DNA from 2 places in the Oceanobacillus sp. FSL K6-2867 genome. Region 1 is predicted to be linked to the other one. Evidence: riboswitches for the same ligand, from Rfam matches in the RefSeq annotation. Region 1 holds a riboswitch; the other holds the start of a gene.
The links. Region 1 has a riboswitch for S-adenosylmethionine ahead of NSQ77_RS08330 (MetQ/NlpA family ABC transporter substrate-binding protein). Riboswitches for the same ligand answer to the same signal wherever they lie in the genome.
Positions count from the first base shown of each region.

Region 2: it holds a riboswitch for S-adenosylmethionine, as region 1 does, so the genes downstream of both, NSQ77_RS02650 (methionine ABC transporter ATP-binding protein) here and NSQ77_RS08330 (MetQ/NlpA family ABC transporter substrate-binding protein) in region 1, are expected to answer to the same signal.

Region 1 covers NZ_CP150144.1:1,687,978-1,691,137, forward strand. Annotated here, with positions in the region: gene NSQ77_RS08320 (pyridoxal phosphate-dependent aminotransferase) at 1-717, shown strand, start outside; gene NSQ77_RS08325 (PPC domain-containing DNA-binding protein) at 824-1,324, opposite strand; SAM riboswitch class I at 1,476-1,586, shown strand; gene NSQ77_RS08330 (MetQ/NlpA family ABC transporter substrate-binding protein) at 1,676-2,497, shown strand; gene NSQ77_RS08335 (ATP-binding cassette domain-containing protein) at 2,911-3,160, shown strand, end outside.
Region 2 covers NZ_CP150144.1:576,021-579,180, forward strand. Annotated here, with positions in the region: gene NSQ77_RS02640 (MetQ/NlpA family ABC transporter substrate-binding protein) at 1-102, opposite strand, end outside; gene NSQ77_RS02645 (methionine ABC transporter permease) at 167-835, opposite strand; gene NSQ77_RS02650 (methionine ABC transporter ATP-binding protein) at 825-1,856, opposite strand; SAM riboswitch class I at 2,019-2,120, opposite strand; gene NSQ77_RS02655 (thioredoxin family protein) at 2,314-2,628, opposite strand; gene NSQ77_RS02660 (toprim domain-containing protein) at 2,651-3,007, opposite strand.

The DNA.
Region 1 (3,160 bases):
GATTTTTTACCAAATTATAATAATCTTAGTTCTAGTCAATTAGATGAAGCGAAACTAATATATTTAAATTATCCAAATAACCCCACAGGTGCCACTGCTTCGAAAGTTTTTTTTGAAGAAACGGTTAAGCTGGGCAAAGAACACTCCATTGGAATCGTACATGACTTTGCTTATGGAGCAATCGGATTTGACGATAATAAGCCGATTAGCTTTTTAGAAGCTGAAGGTGCAAAGGATATTGGAATTGAACTTTATACGTTATCGAAGTCATATAATATGGCCGGCTGGCGTGTCGGATTTGCAGTAGGTAATAAAGACATGATAGAGGCAATTAATCTATTGCAGGATCATTTATTTGTAAGTATCTTCCCGGCTGTACAGCATGCCGCAGCTGTTGCCTTATCAGATGACCAAGCTTGTGTTGAAGCGTTAGTTGCTCTTTACGAAGGACGTAGAAATGTATTAATAGCTGAATGTGAACGAATTGGCTGGGAAGTTGAGGCTCCAAAAGGCTCCTTCTTTGCGTGGCTGCCCGTTCCAAAGGACTTTACAAGTGAAACGTTTGCTGATTTTCTATTAGAAAAAGCAGATGTCGCAGTAGCTGCTGGAAATGGTTTCGGGTCGTTTGGTGAAGGTTATGTCCGTATTGGCTTGCTTGTTGATGAAGAACGTATCAAAGAAGCAATCCAGCGCATTGAGAAGCTAAATATTTTTTAACATAGGAAAGGTGATCTTAACAGAGTAGCTCGACTAAGATCACCTTTTTATGATTCAGGATTGCTCCAAACGATCAATCACTTTAAAAAACTATCTTACAGCTTTTTCATAAGCTGTTCGTCACAGCCCTTCCATGTTCCAAAGGATAAAATTGGTTTCCTCCTGTTTCTTCATCATACTCCCGGCTAAAGGTCATTCCTTCAACAGCTGTAAGAACAAGATCTACTGTAATAACAGGATTTTCCCCTTTTACTAGATGACCACCGAAAACATTTCCTGCTTGATCACACATTGTGCCATGAAAGTGGATTTCATACTCACCCTCTCGCTTGCATACAACCCCAGTTCCCTGCAAAAACTCAACTGGTCCCTGCCTTACCTGTAACTCCCCATATCCAGCACCAACTTTTGATTCACTATTTGGTACTAAATATAAATAACCTGCTTGCTGGAAGCTGCCAAAACAGCTGCTGATTACCGCTGACTGAATATTATTTTCGCCACATAGCTGTTCAATCCCTGCTAAAAGATCTGTTCCAGTTAATAATCTTGCTGCAAGAATTGCTCCTGTCTTTCCTTTGGCATAATGCGCACGACACAATGTCATCAATTAACCTCTCCTCATCTGCAATACTGAAAATTCTAATTATCACAATAATAATGGTAGTCACAAAAGAAATGCAACAATAAATAAAATAAGTATTGACTGAATTACAATTATACGTTAATTTTAATTAATAGAATCGAATAGCTAACATCTCTTATCAAGAGTAGCTGAGGGACTGGCCCAATGAAGCTCGGCAACCTTTTATGTTACAGCATAGAAAGGTGCTAAATCCTGCAAAACATTACGTTTTGAAAGATGAGAGAGGACTCTGTAGTATATACAAGCCTCTCTTTCTTTTAAAGAGAGGCTATTTAATTATCGTTACATTACTATATTACAGGGGGTTATGGAATGAAAAAGTTAAGAAATGTTGTATCAATTATTTTATTAGCTGGAGTACTAGCTGCTTGTGGTGATAATGCCTCCGGCAGCAGCAATGCACTTAATGAGAATAAAATAGTGGTTGGTGTTACCGCTGGTCCACATGAACAAATTGTAGAAGCAGCTGCTGAGGTTGCTGCTGAAAATGGGCTAGAAGTGGAGCTGAAAGTATTTTCTGACTATGTTCTACCGAATACCGCATTATCTGAAGGTGATTTAGATGTAAACAGCTATCAGCATAAACCTTTCTTAGATCAATTTAATGAGGATCATGGGACAGATTTAGTGCCTGTTGGAAAGACCATTCTAAACCCAATGGGTGTTTATTCTGATACATATGAGAGTATTGATGATCTGCCTGATGGCGCAATATTTGGCCTTCCAAATGACCCGACAAACGGTGGGCGAGCGTTATTTATTTTGGAAGAGACAGGGATTATTACACTCGAAGAAGGCAAGAAAGAAACTGCTTCTATCCACGATGTAGTGGAGAACCCGAAGAATTTGGAATTTGTTGAATTAGATGCTGCCCAAATTCCAAATCAGCTCAGCGAAGTCGATGCAGCTGCAATTAATACGAATTTCGCTTTAGGAGCAGGAATTAGTCCAAAAGAAGATTCAATTCTATTAGAATCCACCAACTCTCCATATGTAAACTATATCGTTGTACGCTCCGAGAATGAAGATGACCCAGTTGTTCAAAAATTCGTCGAAGCATACCAATCCGATAAAGTGAAAGCATTTATTGAAGAAGAGTTTCAAGGCTCTGTAATCCCAAGCTGGGATGAATAAGTATACAAAAGCGGAAGTGCCCGGTTAGCGACGTACGGACTGCGCCCCGAACTTTAGAGTGGTTCGACCTGTCGAACATTCTTACGGAGTAGATAAAGGAAACATGCCCCTGTAAGAGGTATGCCAACGTTAGGCTTTAGCCTGATTTTAGTCGGCCATCCTTTTTACTTGGAGTCGATGCCCGATTTCACCACAAGGGTATAAGTGTAACTAAGCCTCATGTCTTGACAGTCGGCAAGTCTTCTTTAGATCGTCATGAGGTAAAGGAAGTCTCGCTAGCCGCTGGGCGCTTGAGCTGGAAGTGGCTGTTTTAATTATAGAAATAATTCAGCCAAATTTTATACTTCATTATTTTAACAAAAGAATGTTGCGGCTCCATAGCAGCATTCTTTTTCGAAAGGAATGTAGGTTAGATGATTAAATTAGAAAACATCACGAAAGTGTTCCCATCTAAAAATGGGGACGTAACAGCTGTAAATAATGTTAACCTTCATGTTAAAAAGGGAGAAATCCATGGTGTCATTGGCTATAGTGGCGCTGGTAAAAGTACATTAATTAGACTTGTCAATTTACTGGAAAAGCCAACAAGCGGAAATGTCTCAATCAATGGAACTGAATTGACCTCTCTGTCACCAGAAAAACTGCGTCAAACGCGACAAAAGG
Region 2 (3,160 bases), 1.1 Mb from region 1:
AACAGTGATTTCTGTTTCCGATCCATTGTCTGAATCATTTCCACCGCACGCTGCTAATAAAAGTACGAGTGCAAATGCCGCAATTGCTAAAAACTTTTTCATTTTTGTTCTTCCTTCCCACTATTTTATTGAATTGATAAAGATAGTTCCAATTTCCATGTTAAACTTAACGTTTATCAAGCTTATTTGTGATAAAATCTCCAATAAATTGGAAAATAAACACGATAATTACAATAATAACGGTACAAAGAAATACAACATCAAAATCTCTGCGCTGGAATCCGAAATAATAAGCGTAGCTCCCAAGGCCACCTGCACCTATCGCTCCAGCCATAGCTGTATAGCCAATTAATGCAATTGAGGTAACTGTAAGCCCTGAAACCAATGCTGGCATTGATTCAGGGAGCAGAACGCGAAAAATAATTGTTCGTGTTTTGGCACCCATTGCTTTTGCTGCCTCGACCACACCTTTATCTACTTCCTTAAGCGCAATTTCAACAAGTCTTCCGTAAAACGGTGCAGAACCAATAATCAGTGCTGGTAATGCTGCGTTTGGTCCACGTATTGTTCCGACAAGAAAGTTGGTAAACGGAAATAATAATAAGATTAATATAATGAACGGAATTGCTCTAAATATATTCACAAAAGCCGCTACGATAAAATTAATAAATTTATTTTGCCAAATGCCTTCTTTTGACGTTAAATATAGAAGCAAGCCTAATAGCAGACCAAATATACACGTACCAATTACAGATATAACGGTCATATAAAATGTTTCATAAACTGCTTCAACTAAATCATCATATTTAATATTTGGGAATAACTTAGTTAACATCCCGGATAACCTCCACTTCGACCGAGGTTTGTTCCTGTATAAAGCTTACTGCTCTACCAATTTCCTCTTGTTCACCTATAGCTTGAACGAATAAAGTACCATATCCGCCAGCCTGTGTTTGTGTAATTTTTCCTTGTAAAATATTTAAATCAATATCAAAGCGCTTTGCCAGTTGGCTTATAAGCGTTTGATTGGTTGCTTCCCCTAAAAAGTGAAGCTTAAGAATATTACCATTTTCATAGTTCTCAATTAAATTGGTAATGTCATCTTCTTCATCATGCATCCCCATAATTTGCTGTACAAATTTCTTCGTAACAGGCTGTACTGGATTGGTAAATACATCAAGAACATTACCTTGTTCAACAATTTTTCCATTCTCCATAACAGCTACTTGGTTACAAATTTTCCGAATCACATGCATCTCGTGTGTGATTAGAATAATTGTCAGTCCAAGTTTTTGATTAATATCAACGAGCAAATTCAAGATTGCATTCGTCGTTTCCGGATCCAGTGCAGATGTTGCTTCGTCACATAATAGCACTTTGGGATTATTCGCAAGTGCCCGGGCGATACCAACACGCTGCTTTTGTCCGCCACTTAACTGTGACGGATACGCTTTTTCACGTCCGCTTAATCCAACCAAATCAATGAGCTCTTGTACTCGCCTTTCACGCTCTTGTTTTGGAACTCCCGCGATTTCCAGCGGAAATGCAATATTTGCTTCAACCGTTCTGGACCAGAGCAAATTGAAATGCTGAAAAATCATCCCAATGCCCTGTCTTGCCAAGCGGAGCTCTTTAGAATTAAGTGCGGTTATTTCTTCATTATTAATAACTATTCGTCCTGATGATGGTTCTTCCAGTCGGTTAAGCAGTCTGACGAATGTACTCTTTCCTGCACCACTATAGCCAATCACACCGAAAATATCACCTTCAGGAATCGTAAGGGTCAAATCATCAACAGCTGTAATGTCATTATTATTTAGTTTAAAAACCTTACGTAAACCCTCAATCGAAATCACTTCACGTCCTCCTTTATGCTCTGGCTTTCACAATGCCTATAAACAAATTCCTTCATTACACTTGCGCAGGTAAGAAGATTAATACTTTCCATCTGTGAAAAACAAAAAACGTCCATCTGTAAAGAGAACAGAAAGACGTTATATCATTAAAAGTCTCACGTTCTCTCATCTGTCAAAGTTTACTTTGCAGGAATTGGCACCTTTCAAAAATTGAAGGTTGCCGCGGTTTCAAAGGGCCAGTCCCTCCACCGCTCAAGATAAGAGATAGATCGTATCTGATTTGGCAATTCAGTGTCACTATCGTAGCATGTGAAAATACCTGTGTCAATTATAATTGGCATTTAACTGCTGGCAAAGTGAAACTTCAATTAGAGGGAGGGGTTCTTTCACTGAAAATAGTATCTCCCGTCCTTCCAGTTTTTATTTTATGCACTTTAAAGACGAATAATAATACTCATTAGTGCGCGGCAAATAATTCCGGCTTATATGTCATTAAATAGCTATATAAATTACCTATTGATTGAAAGGCATAGATTTTTTCTTTCACTTCATTTCCTTCTTTAATGAGAAGGCATGGTACACTTTCAATTTTATTTTCCTGCATAAAGTCTGGATACAGGGACGCATTCATCTCGAAAAAAATATCCAGTCCGTGAACAGACTCGATTTTATCAAGCATTGACCTTGCTACTGTACATGTTCCACAAAAAGGTGTGTAGATATATAGTAACATGCGTTCCTGGTCCAGATTTGCTTCTGTTATTTGCTGCATTGTTTACCACCTTAAGTTCTATCTATATTAAAAATATTGGACGAACAGAAAAATGTTTACTCAGCAGTGTACTGGCAAGTATTTTCTCTGGCGTAGCTGCTACTTCCCGATACTCACTACTAATATAAATATGCTCAGCATGCGGCAATTCACGAGCCAGCTGCTTACGCAATTTCAATCCAGATTTATCCTCGTCTACTAGAATAAACACATCCTTATCGTCCAATCCATATGTTTCGAGTAATTCATCAAACCGCTCTACCCCGAATGTACCGTTTGTACATACGATTGTAACTTCGTCATTGATTACTTTTTCAATTTGTTTTTTATCTGTAAGCCCTTCGACAATAATCACTTTTTCAAATTCAGCAGATATCATACATGAGCACTCCTTATGCAAGCAAGAAAGTTGCCTACCTAATTCATGTTCAAAAAGGAGGATGAAAAGGACCGCGAAATTCGATGTTCATTTTCATCGGACCTTTTGAACAACATCTATTACTACATTATATGATTGAAATAAGGCTAACTA